Regions from separate parts of the Thioalkalivibrio sp. HL-Eb18 genome, predicted to be linked through region 3. Evidence: predicted binding sites of a transcription regulator. Region 3 holds the regulator's gene; each other region holds the start of a gene.
What was found. Region 3 encodes sigma-54, which starts transcription at its own class of promoters, with help from an activator protein. Its sites were predicted from a motif close to TGGCANGNTNCNTGCTT; they were not measured.
Positions count from the first base shown of each region.

Region 1: the regulator sigma-54 is predicted to act here: its motif matches at 2,130-2,146, upstream of pepA (flocculation-associated PEP-CTERM protein PepA).
Region 2: the regulator sigma-54 is predicted to act here: its motif matches at 1,969-1,985, upstream of F813_RS0111475 (nitrate regulatory protein).

Region 1 is NZ_KB822962.1:26,506-30,800, forward strand. Features, by position in the region: gene prsT (XrtA/PEP-CTERM system TPR-repeat protein PrsT) at 1-1,261, shown strand, start outside; gene F813_RS0102910 (class I SAM-dependent methyltransferase) at 1,336-2,001, opposite strand; gene pepA (flocculation-associated PEP-CTERM protein PepA) at 2,239-3,075, shown strand; gene F813_RS0102920 (ThiF family adenylyltransferase) at 3,190-4,068, opposite strand; gene F813_RS0102925 (PEP-CTERM/exosortase system-associated acyltransferase) at 4,068-4,295, opposite strand, start outside.
Region 2 is NZ_KB822975.1:30,820-35,114, forward strand. Features, by position in the region: gene F813_RS0111470 (CmpA/NrtA family ABC transporter substrate-binding protein) at 1-148, opposite strand, end outside; gene F813_RS0111475 (nitrate regulatory protein) at 612-1,934, opposite strand; gene F813_RS0111480 (DsrE family protein) at 2,064-2,420, opposite strand; gene F813_RS0111485 (hypothetical protein) at 2,512-2,754, opposite strand; gene F813_RS0111490 (TIGR04282 family arsenosugar biosynthesis glycosyltransferase) at 2,825-3,463, opposite strand; gene F813_RS0111495 (TIGR04283 family arsenosugar biosynthesis glycosyltransferase) at 3,456-4,160, opposite strand; gene F813_RS0111500 (TVP38/TMEM64 family protein) at 4,174-4,295, opposite strand, start outside.
Region 3 is NZ_KB822966.1:53,364-57,658, reverse strand. Features, by position in the region: gene hprK (HPr(Ser) kinase/phosphatase) at 1-414, opposite strand, end outside; gene F813_RS0106825 (PTS sugar transporter subunit IIA) at 482-952, opposite strand; gene hpf (ribosome hibernation-promoting factor, HPF/YfiA family) at 957-1,295, opposite strand; gene F813_RS0106815 (RNA polymerase factor sigma-54) at 1,298-2,791, opposite strand; gene lptB (LPS export ABC transporter ATP-binding protein) at 2,865-3,593, opposite strand; gene lptA (lipopolysaccharide transport periplasmic protein LptA) at 3,644-4,168, opposite strand; gene lptC (LPS export ABC transporter periplasmic protein LptC) at 4,161-4,295, opposite strand, start outside.

The sequences.
Region 1 (4,295 bases), on a different contig from region 3:
CAGCACCCTGGCCCTGAACCTGAGCTCGCTCGAGGTCCGCCAGGGCAACCTGGAGACGGCCCGCGAGATCCTCGAGGACCTCCAGGAACGCGACCCCGGGCATCCCACCTCGGCGATTCGGCTGGCAACACTGCACTTTCAGCAGGGCGAGATGGAGGCCGGCAAGCGCTGGCTGCAGGACGCAATCGAGGCACACCCGGATCGGATCGAGCCCTACCTGATGCTGGCACGCGCCCAGAACCAGCAGGAGGATCACGCCGCCGCCCGATCCACCCTGGAAAAAGCACGTGAACATCACCCCAACGACACCCGAGTGCTGGGCCTGCTGGTCGACCTGCAGGAGCGCGAGGGGGACTTCGCGGGCGCGGCACAGACGCTTGGGCACCTGGCCGTACTGCGTCCGGATGCCGCGGAGCTGCGCTTCCGGCAGGCGCGCAATCTCGCCGCTCTGGGCGAGACCGAGCAGGCGGTCACGGCCCTGCGCCAGACGCTGTCGATCGACTCCAGCCATATGAGCGCACGCATGGTGCTGACCCGCCACCTGAGTCTGGCCGGCGAGGTCGATGAGGCGCGTCAGGTCTTCGAGCCCGTCGTGGAGCGCGCCCCGGAGGCAGCGCAGGTGATCGCGCAGCAGGCCTGGTTCGACGCGCAAGCCGGCGAGCTCGAAAAAGCGATCGAAGGCTACGAGCGTGCACTCGAGCGCGAGTCCCGACGCGACTGGCTGGTGGAAAAATACCAGGCTCAGCAGCGCGCCGGCCATTCCGAGGCGGCCCTGGAGACGCTGAAGGGCTGGCTGCAGGAGCACCCCGAAGATGCGGCCTCGCGCCACCTGCTCGGCTCGGCGCAGATCAACGCCGGCCACGAGGCCGAGGCTCTGGAAACCTACGAAACCGTGCTGGAACAGCGGCCCAACGATGTCATTGCACTGAACAATGCGGCATGGCTGGCCCGCGAGATCGACAACCCGCGCGCCCGCGAGTACGCCCAGCGAGCCGTCGAACTGGCCCCGGATCAGCCCGCGATCCTCGACACCCTGGGCGTGGTACTGCTGGAGGGCGGCGACACCGAGAGCGCCCTGGAGACTCTGCAGCGGGCCTACCGGATGAGTCCGCAGGCACCGGATATCGGGTTCCATCTGGCGCAGGCCTATCAGGCCAGCGGCGAAACCGAACAGGCGCGCGCCCTGCTGACGGAGCTACTGGAGGCCCACGAGGACTTCCCGGAGCGCGAACGGGCACAGTCGTTGCGCGAGTCGTTATAGGCCCGAAAAGCGAGAAAGATGCAATGGCTGCTGAAGCCCACGCGAACGTGGGCTTCAGCGTTTCTCCAGGACGATTACGGTCGCTTCAACAGCAGGTTGTAGCAGTTGCCCGAGATCGAGGAGTCGACCACCTGAAATCCGGCGCTGGTGAAGCGGCTCAGGATATCGCGGGCCTCGTACGGGGTATGCAGGATGCCCTTGCGCATGCCCCAGCGGTTGATACGTTCGGCAATCGCCTTCAGTGGCTGCGGCGTACGCGGGTACAGCAGGACGTTTGCGGCCAGGGTGCCCCCCGGCTTGAGCACCCGAAAGGCCTCGTGGATGGCGCCGTCCACATCCGGAAAGCAGTGCACCGAGTTGGCGATGTTGGCCGTATCGAACTCGCCATCGGCGAACGGCAGCTCCGCGGCGTCGGCGTGTTTGACAGTCACGTACTCGTCCTTTGCGAAGCGGTGGCGCGCGCCCGCCAGCATGGATTCGGCGTAATCCACGCCGACGACTTCGCTCTCCGGCAGCTTGCGCCGGCGCCGCCACTTGATCGCCATCTCCAGCAGTGTCCCCGTACCGCAGCCGATTTCCAGATGCCGGGCCCCCATGTTGCCGCCGAAAAACCGGATCTGGGCGCCCAGGGTGCTGTTGTAGGCAAAGGTCAGGATGAAAAACCCCCGCGCGTCGTACCACCACGGTGGTGACTTGTAGGCCTCGGCAATCTCGTCGCGGGTCTTGGCACGCCTGGACATGTCGCATCTCCTTCACGGAAAGAACGGCCGAGCCCCCAATCCCCGCCGTCCGTTTTTTTTACATGGCCCTTTTGCATGGCCAAGAAAAATAAACGCAAACCCATTTTAAAACATATAGTTATCGCGCTTGGCACGCAGCCTGCTTTACTTCACTCGCAAGACAGGACGACTAGCAAATTGAAGTGGAAGTAAGCGTTAACCCAAACACATTGATTCTAACTGGTGGAGGATTACAACATGGAAAGGTTCAAGCAAACAGCGCTGGGGGCGGTACTGGCAGTGGCCAGCCTGGGGCTTGCGGGCACCGCACATGCCGGCGTCTTTACGATTGATGATTCGCAGCTCGATCTCTCGACGATCGCAGTGGGCGAACGTCAGGTCGACCGTATTACCGGCGGGTATGAGGAGCTGCTGACCCTCGATACCGATGGTTCCTTCGACGCGGCGGCCTACTGGAACGTGGGTCAGTACTTCCTTGGCGGCACATCCGTCAGCAACCGACTGGGGTCCACCGGGGACGATGGCGACCTGTTCTACGGTCTGTATGCCGTGTTCGAGTCCTCGGGGAATTACGACGCTATGACGGGCGAGTTCACCGGCACCACCGGCTCGATCGCGCTCTATCTGGACCCGGACCTGAATACCACCTTCGGGTTCAACTCGAACGATGCGGCCGACGGAGTGGCCCTGGGCGGCACGGGTGACGACATTCTCGTCGGCTGGTCCGACATCTTCGAGCGGGGCGCAGGTTCCTTCGACCCCGATTCGGACGACATCGGCAGCTTCGCGCTGATCTTCAACGAGTGGATGCTGTCCGACGAAGGCAAGCAGTTCTTCACCAGTCCGGATCCGTTCTACATGAATGTACGTGTGACCGGACAGTTCGACTTCATCGAAGGCTTCGAGGAAGTCGACCAGCGCACCACCTTTGAGGTGGTCGGCTCGGCCGACGCCCGCTGGTCCGGACAGGAAGTGCCGGAACCGGCCATGCTGCTTCTGCTGGGAACCGGGCTGGTATTGCTCGGCTTCGTCGCCACGCGACGCCGCCGCCGCGAGACCGGCCTGGCTGCCTAGCAGCCCTTGTGGTTGGGCCTTCTGCTCCCCCCTGGGTGGAAAGCCTCTCCCGGCCCCTCGTCCTCGGACGAGGGGTTTTTTTGTGTCCGAGTGGGCACCTCCTCTGAAGCGCGATTACTGCGTACTCGCCCGGAGGCGCGCGAGCCGTCGGCGGCCGATGGCCAGGAGCAGACGCTGCAGGGGGTTGCGGTTGCCACCGGGGCGCCAGGTGCGGACGAGGCGCTGGCGGTAGGCATCGAAGTGAACACCGTGCGGGGCCCAGACGACGCGACCCCGCCGCAGCAGGATCTTCAGGGCCTCGGTACCCATGACCCCGGCGCACAGCTCGCAGGCCATCACGGTGGACGGGCCATGCTGGGCCTTCAGGTCGACGGCGGCAGGATCGGCCAGGTAGCCCATCTGCATCATCGACGGGGCCAGGCCCATCATGAAACGCAGCGCCAGCTCCTCGTCGGGCAACCCGTCGCGCAGGTCGAAGTAGTCATCGAACGACACGCCACCCGGGCGGAAGTTGAGCAATGCCGCCCCCATGCCGAGCGGGGCCACGGTGATCGCCGGGATCCCTCGCTCTGCACACACGGCGAAGACCTCGCGACGGGCCTGAAACACGAAGAAGTCGAGCCCGTCGACGTAGAGATCCACACCCTGCAGGAAGGTCTCCAGATTGTGCTGGTACACACCCTCCGGGAACGTCGTGATCTCGAGCTCCGGATTGATGTCCAGCGCCATCTCGCGCAGGACCTCGACCTTGGGCCGGCCCAGACGCGACATGCCCGCCCCCGCCTGGCGATTCATGTTGTGCAGCTCGAAGCAGTCGAAATCCGCGATATGAAAGCGCCCCACCCCCAGGCGGGCGAGTGTCAGCAGGTGGCTCCCGCCCACACCGCCGAGACCGGCGATCGCCACCCGCGCGCCACGCAGGCGTTCCAGCTCCGGCCAGGTCACCCAACCATGGGTGCGCCGGAACGCCGCGTGATAGTCGAACTCAGGCATCAGGCCGCGCTGGCAATCGCGTCCCAGAGAGAGTCAGAGGGATGAGGGTCGGAGAGATTGGCATAGGAGTGTGCATACAGCTGGCTCAGCGACGGTGACCGGTGAATCCCGGACAGGGCTGTAAGCAGACTAATATGAAATGGCGCGCGGCGGCCATGGTAGTTCTGAAGCGTACCGATCTGTTTCACCTTCAGGCCGTGGCGCCGCAGGATGCGCGCCAGCGATGG
Region 2 (4,295 bases), on a different contig from region 3:
GCTTCCCGTTGCCGGCCTTCGCATAGCCCCAGGGCGCAGCCCCGGAAACGCCCAGCGCGGTCGCACCGATCCCGACGGCCATACCGCCCAGGAAACGACGGCGCGACAGGCCAGCGGTGTTCTTCGTGTCATGCGTGTGATCGGTCATTGCGGGTTCACTCCCCTTGTCAGCCAACTCATCCAAAAACGAAAAAAGGCGTCGCATCAGCCCGGCCGCTTGTGCAGCCGGGTGATGGACGCCTTTGTCCAGTCCCGTGGGAGGCCCGGTCATCGGGTCTCCCTGTTGTCAGGCGACGAACCGCCATTGGCTCGTCTTGCCGATACTCCTGCAGGAGGTGTGCCAATTAGCCGTTACTAATCGACCCCACGGGCCAGAATCGCCACGTGGCGCGGAAAATTCGGATAGTTTCGAAAACCGGGTCGAACGCTTGCGGGAAGCCCCAAGTCCGGAAGCCGACCCCTAAGGCACCAGCCTGGGGCGCACTTGCGGTGCACTTGACCTGCAATAGTGCGCCGCCAGGGGGCGACCTAACCCGCCGTAGGAGCCGCCTTGGCGGTGAAGCCCTTGCCCGCGCCGGACTTTGGCAGGGGCTTCGCCGCCAAGGCGGCTCCTACAGGCCCTTCGTCAGCAGGTCGGACATCGCAACGGTCGCTTCGGCAACCTCGGCCAGGCGCCGGTTCTGGTTCATCGCGGTCTGGCGCAGGAGCTTGTAGGCCTGATCCTCGCTGAGGCCGCGGTGCTGGATCAGCAGCGCCTTGGCGCGCTCGATGGTCTTGCGTTCGGCCAGGGCCTGGCGTGCCGCATGCAGTTCGTCCTCCACCGACTGCAGCCGGGTCGCCTGGCGCTGCACCAGGTCCATCACCGAGTGCCCGACGATCGGGACGTTGAGTACGGTCTCGCCCTCCTCCTGCGTGCTCTCCAGGCCCTCCGGCGCGCCGAAGAACACCGCATACGGGACACTGTCGCGCAGCTCCGACTCGGCGAGTTGCTCCACCCGGTCACGCACGGCACCCAGGTCCGCGCGATCCGCCGTGATACGTGCCGAACAGCGCTCGTTCAGGTGCATCTCCAGCAGGTCCTCGATCTCCTTCATCGCGTCGATGCGCGCGGTGGTGCAGGCAAACCAGGCCTCGGCGGGGGCCGGGTCTGGGCGGGGATCGCCCCGGGAATCGTCTTGGGTGCAGGCCTGACGGCGCAGGCGCTCGACCTCGGCCACGAAGCCCGCTCCCTGCAGTGCCTGCCAGGCCAAGCAGGCAGGCTCCGGAGCAAACTCGGAGAAGATCCGGAACGATCGCTCCTGCGTATCGATCCGGTGCAGCAGGGACTGGCGCAGTTCGCCATCAAACGCGCCCCCGCCAAAGCCGGCGGCCCCGATCGCGCGTTCCTGGCCCGCCAGTTCCTTGCCCTGCATGAAGTTCAGCAAAGCCACCAGGGCCCGCGAGACCTCCGGATCGGTGGCCGAATCAGCGGCCTCGAACACCACGGCCAGCAGCGACCGGATCAGCTCGCTGAAACCGCGCATCGCCTCCATCGGCGAGAGCGTCCGTTCGCTGACCTCCGCCCGCAGGCTGGGCAGACCCGACAGGCCATGCAGGGCCAGCGCCATCCGCCCCAGCAGGCGACTGCGAGCGTGGGCACAGGCCCCCGGCTCCAGCCAGCCATCGAGGTGTTGGCGAAACGCTCGTGCGGTGGTATCGGATTCGGCTCGGTACTGCGCCAGCTCGTCCGCATAGCGTTGGCCACCGGAGCCGATCCAGAGGCTGGAAGCGCCGCGTTCGCGCTGGAGCTGATGCACCAGCGCGCGGATGCGCCCGACCAGCTGTACGGCCTCCAGCAGGCGCTCCAGGCTCACGACCTCGCACTTGCGCGAGGCGACCAGGAAATCGCCAATGGCCTCTTCGAATGAAAAACTCGGGGATGTGTTCTGGGGCATGCTCGCCGTCCGCGGATGGTTCCGGGAACAAACCAAGCATGCGATGTGCCAGCTCGAGGGGCTGGCGGCCAGGGTGCGGGCAAATACGGGCGGGGGATCACATCCCCGCCCGCGGACCGGCCCGCTCGATCAGAAGCTCATGGAACGGTCGAAATCGGCAACGGCCTGGACGTACTGCCCCATCCCGGCCATCTCGGCGTTCGGCAGGAAATTGTGCTCGCCGACGTCGCGACCCTTGGAACAGGCCTCGCAGGCCCAAAACGGGACGCCTTCCTCGACCAGCGAATCCACGATGTCCTTCATCGCCGGCATGTTGTGGCCGACGATCTTGTCGTAGACATTGCGGTTGGCGATGTTCACGGCCTCGCCCTGCAGCCAGACGGTCACGTCATGGCCCTGCTGCTTGGCCACGTTCGCGGCGATCATGCCGAGGGTGGCGCGGGTCGGGTCGTCGGTACCGGCAGTGACAGAAACAATAAAGCGCATGGGACTCTCCTTGGTCACGTCAAAGTGGCAGGCACCGTAGCGACCCTAGCCGGGACCGTCGAGTTCCCACAAGCCTCAAGGAGACGCCGAGTCAGGAAGCGCCTTTCGACGCAATACTCATGCGGTAGAGCTTGAACGCCATCAGCAGCCAGGGGACGGCGTGCATGATCAGGTCGAAGATATCCAGCGGACGGATCAGCTCGCCCTGGAAGAGCCAGCGGATCTTCTCGACGATGTGCGGCTCGGGGACATACGGCGACAACCCGAGAGTGGCCACAAACAGAATGAACAACCACAACGGGGCACGGTCGACCCAGGCAACAAAGGCTTTCATGGCGCGCATCCTACCCGAAGCCTGACCCGGCTTGCGACTGCACCGGGACACGGCTCCAGGAGATCCGCTCTCAAGGCGTTGTTATGCCACGCAGGAGAGCTGGCGGACAGTGCGCCAGATCCTCCGGGCGATCGATGTCGGCTCGCGCTTCCAGCTCAGCCCAGACCAGGCCCTGCGACCGCGCCCGCTCGCGGGTCTGTTTCAGCACCCGGTCGCTGCCCCACTCGATGGCCTCGAACAGCCCGGGTACGGGTCGCGCGGTGGCCAGAAGCACGTAACCGCCATCCAGTGCCGGGACCAGTGCCACGTCCTGTCCTCCGGCCAAGGCTTCACGGGCAGCGATCAGGTCCTCGACACCCAGCGTCGGGGCATCGGAGCCCATCACCAGCGCCGGAAACGGACCCGCCTCCAGCGCATGACGCATGCGCGACCCCAGGTCGTCACCCACCTGCCTGCGCAGGGAACAGCCAAAGCGTTCGGCGCAACGCTTGAGGAACGGATGGTCGGGATCCGGACTGCACCACAGCTCCACATGGTCGGGTGCGACCTGACGGGCCACGTCCAGCGCGTGCTCCAGCAGGCGCTCGTGCAGCCGTGCGGCGCCCTCGGCACCCAGCGCGGGGATCAGCCGGGTCTTGGTCCGGCCCGGCTCGGGCGCGCGGGCAAAGACCAGCACCCGCAGCATATCCGACGGCCGACGGTCAGACATCGCCACGATACAGTCGCGCCAACCAGTCCGGGTTTGCACCCAGCCAGTAGGCCAGGCGCAACCGCCACATCAGCCAGATCGTGCGCCATGCGCCCTGCTGCTCCCAGCGCCGGGACGACGTCACCAACCACGTGCGCAGGCACGCTGGGCGCCCCACCGAGCGCTTCAACCGCCGCGAAAGCTCGATATCCTCCATCAGCGGCTGATCCGGCCAGCCGCCCACGGCATCGAACGCCGCGCGTGTAATGAAGATGCCCTGGTCCCCGGTCGCAATCCCGCTCAGACGCGAGCGCAGGTTCATCATTGCGGCGACCAGCCGGAATATCCCGCGACGACCCGACAGGCGGACATCGAAACGCCCCCAGGCACGATCGCCTCGGGACACGGCGTCGCGCAGGGCGTGCACCGCCACTCCGGCCCCGTCGGGAAACGTGGTGTCGGCATGCAGGAACCAGAACACCTCACCAAGGGCGCGCTCGGCACCCGTATTCATCTGCCGTGCCCGCCCCGGTGCACTGGGGAGCACGGTCACGCCACGTTGCTCCGCCTGCTGGACGGTCCCGTCCGTGCTTCCCCCATCGACCACGAACACCTCGCAGTCGAGGATCTCGCCCAGCGCATCCAGCAAGGACGGGAGGGATTCGGCCTCGTTCAGCGCCGGTACGATCACGGACAGGAAGGGCAACTCCCGCGACATGGTTGCGTGGGGTTCAGGCCAGCGACTGGACGGATTTCTGCCCCTGCCAGATCCGGCGCAGCAATCGAGGCAGCAACAGCAGCAGGGCCAGCACGGCGAGAATCGCCAGCCCCAGCTGAACGTGGCTGTCCGCAT
Region 3 (4,295 bases):
GTAGCGCAGCAGGGAGATAATCTCGTGGCTGCTGGTCGAGGAGCACAGGATCAGCGGCAGCTGCTCCTCGGGGACGTCCGGCATCTCCGAGAACGGACAGGTGTCCTCGGCGAAGATCACCGCGGTCGTGCCGGTGCGGGCCATCTCCAGGATCAACTGCTCGCGCTGTTCGTCGCTCAGCCGCGCGATATAGCGCGCCTCGAAATCACCGATGACCTGGATGCGGTTCGGCCGAATCAGGTTGAGGTGCCCGGCCAACGGCAGGTCGTCGCCATCACCGCCCACCAGGTTGCGGTCGGGGGCGACCTGCTCGCCGTGGACGTAGCGCAGGTCGAGGCGGTTGCCCATCGCCTGGATCAGGGATTCGACGGTGATGTCGCGCGCGATGCCGCCCTCTCCCAGTGCCTCGTTCATGCACGAGTCTCCGGCATCGCTGGCGCGGGGTGTCGTAATCGGGGAAGCGCTGCCGGGAGAGCCATGCTCAAGCGTCGCCGAAGGCCCGGGTCAGTTCACGCTCCAGGCCGTCGGCATCGCCGGCGCGGCGGAGCGCCGCAATATTGTCGGGCTGCGAGAGACCACGGGCCAGTTGCGCCAGGAGATCCAGGTGCGCACTGGTGGCCGCCTCGGGGACCAGCAGCGCGATCAGGATATCCACCGGCTCGTGATCCATGGCGTCGAAGTCGACCCCTTGGTCCAGCCGCAGGACCGCGACACGGGGGGCATCAAGCTCGGCCAGGCGCCCATGCGGGATGGCCACGCCATGCCCCAGACCAGTGGAGCCAAGCTTCTCGCGGGCAGACAGGGCCTCGAAGATGGCCCCGCTGGCCGGGCCGGCGGACTCCTCGCCGCCGACGGCCAGCAACTCGGCCAGGGTCTCGAGCGCCCGTTTCTGGCTGGAACACTCGGGCTCCAGCCGGATACGGTCGCGGGTGATCAGCTCGGCAATGGTCATTGCGTTACAGGGCCTGTTCGCGGTTGCGCTGGGCGCCCTCGGCGCGGTGATGGTCCTTGACCTTTTCCTTGTGCTTGATCAGCTGGCGATCCACCTTGTCGATCAGCCCATCGATCGCCGCATACATATCCTCGTGACTGGCTTCGGCGTGGATGTGATTGCCGCTGACCTGGAGATTGGCCTCCGCCTTGTTGTTCAGGTTCTGGTTTTTCTCGTGGGTCAGCACCACATGCACGTCGATCACTTTGTCGAAGTGGCGCTCCAGCTTGGCGAACTTTTCGTTCACGTAGTCGCGCAGGGCGTCGGTGATATCGACGTGATGGCCGGTCAGGTTGATCTGCATGGTCAGGCTCCTTTCTGCTTGGTTCCGCTGGGCATGCTCGCCATCTGCCGGCGTTCGCTGGAAGACGGTATGTGCATGGCCTCGCGGTACTTGGCCACGGTGCGTCGGGCCACATTAATGCCCCGATCCGACAGGATCTGGGCCAGTTTTGCATCACTCAGTGGCTTGTTCGGGGTCTCGCCACCAATCAATTCCCGAATCATGGCACGGATCGCGGTCGCCGAGCATTCGCCGCCGTCGGCCGTCCCGACATGACTGGAAAAGAAGTACTTGAACTCGAATACCCCACGCGGGGTGTGCATGTATTTCTGTGTGGTCACCCGCGAGATGGTCGACTCGTGCATCTCCAGGGCCTCGGCGATATCGCGCAGGATCAACGGCTGCATCGCGACCTCACCATGCTCCAGAAACCCCTGCTGGCGTTCGACGATGGCTTGGGCCACCCGCAGCAGGGTGTCGTTGCGGCTGTGCAGGCTCTTCAGGAACCAGCGCGCCTCCTGCAGCTGATCGCGCATAAACGCGCTGTCGCGGGCATCGGAGACCTGCCGCACCATGCCCGCATAGAGATCGTTGATGCGAATGCGCGGGGCAATCTCCGGATTCAGGTCCACACGCCAGCCATCGCGGTCATGGCGGACATAGACATCCGGCACGACGTATTCCGAAGTGGACTCGCTGATCTGGGCACCGGGCCGCGGGTTCAGGGTGCGGATCAAGTCCAGCGCCCGCGCCAGCTCGTCCGGGTCGCGTACCCCGGACTGGCGCTGCAGGGCCCGGTAGTCCCGCTTGGCCAGGCTCTCCATGCCGTTTTCCAGGATGGCTCGGGCCGCATCGCGTGCCGGGGCATCCGGCGCCAGATGGCGCAGCTGGATCTCCAGGCACTCGCGCAGGTCCCGCGCACCGACGCCCAGCGGGTCGCACTGCTGAATCCAGTGCAGCACCGCCTCGACCTCGTCGACCCCCACTGGTTCGTCCTCGCCCTGGCTGATCATCTCTGCCAGCGCCTCGAGGTCGCCGTCCAGATAGCCGTCCGGGCTGATCGCGTCGATCAGCGCCGCGCCGATGCGCTGGTCGCGTGGAGTCAGGTGGCTCAGATGCAGCTGCCAGAGCAGGTGATCCTGCAGCCCCTCGTCCTCGCCGTCGGAGGTATTCTCGAGCGGATCGCGATCATCCAGGCCGCGCGGGCTCGGGGCGGGCTCGTAGATGTCGTCCCAGCGGCTGTCGGTACTCAACTCCTCGGGGATCACGTCATCGCCGGCCGTGTCGGACTGCATGCGATCCCCGTCGACCCGTTCACCCCCTTCCTCCGGGCGCTCGGGCGGGGCCTCCTCGCCCTCGTCCTCCACCTGCTCGAGCATGGGGTTGCTTTCCAGCGCCTGCTGGATCTCCGCCTGCAACTCCAGCGTGGAAAGCTGCAGCAGGCGGATCGCCTGCTGCAGCTGCGGGGTCATCGTTAGCGTCTGCCCCAGCTGCAGATTGAGCCCGGGCTTCAGCATCGCGGTTTGAGGTCCATCGTGACCATTAAGATCATCTTAAAAGGACTCGTCGAGACATGCCCAAAGGAAGTACTCACAGCCGAAAGTTTTCGCCGAGATACACCCGGCGCACCTGGGGATCATCCAGCAGTTCCTGCGGGGTCCCCACGCTCAGGATGCGGCCCTCACTAAGAATATAGGCTCTGTCGCAGATTCCGAGGGTCTCGCGCACGTTGTGGTCGGAAATCAGCACGCCGATCCCGCGCTGGGCCAGATGCCCAATCACCGCCTGGATATCGCCCACGGAAATCGGGTCCACGCCGGCGAACGGCTCGTCCAGGCAGATAAAGCGCGGGTCACCGGCCAGTGCCCGCGCGATCTCGGCACGGCGGCGCTCGCCCCCGGACAGGGCAATCCCCGGGCTGTGGCGCACCGTCTCCAGCTGAAATTCCTCGATCAGGGCATCGCCGATGCGGCGACGTTCGTGGCGATCAAGCTCCGGCCGCAGCTCCAGCACCGCCTGCAGATTGTCCCACACGCTCAGCCGCCGGAAGATCGAGGCCTCCTGCGGCAGGTAGCCCAGCCCGGCCCGGGCCCGTGAATGGATCGGGGCCCGGGTGATGTCCCGGTCACCCAGCGTGATACGGCCGCGATTGGGCCGGATCAGGCCGACCAGGCTGTAGAAACAGGTGGTCTTGCCTGCGCCGTTCGGGCCCAGCAGGCCCACGACCTCCCCTGGTGCCAGATCAACGTCGACACGATCCAGCACCGTACGCTTGCCATAGCGCTTGGTCAGCTCGCGTCCGGTCAGATAGCCGGCCATCGGCGGGGGGTCGCCACCGGCCACTGCGGGCGCGCTGGTGTCGAGCTCGGTCATTCGTCGTCTTCGCGGGGCTGAATCGTGATGCGTACACGCTCGTCATCGGTCTCGCCACGCTCGGCCTCGATCACGTCCGTCTCCAGGTCGTAGACGATGCGCTTGCCGCGCGCCTCCTCGGCGGCCGTGACCACATGCGCCTGGTCGGTCAGGATCACCCGGTCCTCGTTCAGCAGGTAATCGATGCGCAGCGCGGTGGCGATGCGCATCTCGCCTGTTTCCGGGTCCGGGGATTCCAGCCGCGCGGGCTCGCCGTGGGCCTCCATCTCGTAGGGGCGCCGGTCACGACTGCGCACATAGACCTTGTCCGCCTCCAGCGTCATGTCCCCGCGGATCACCACCACATCGCCGGTATAGGTACCCAGGCCCCGGCGCTCGTCCATCTCCGCGTGATCCGCGGTAATCTCCACCGGCAGGGACTGTTGCTGGGCGATAACCGGCACGGCCAGCAACAGCAAGACACTGCTCATCAGCACGGGCCACCCGGCCCGGGCGAGCGACGACCCACCACGTTCAGTCATTAGCGGCTTCCTCCTCGCCCGACTCGCTGTAGAGCGTGTACACGTCATGGAACAGCTCTATGGTATCCCCTCGCGAGTCCACGCGCAGACCCGTACCCCGCTGAAAAAGACCGGGTTGATCAAGCGT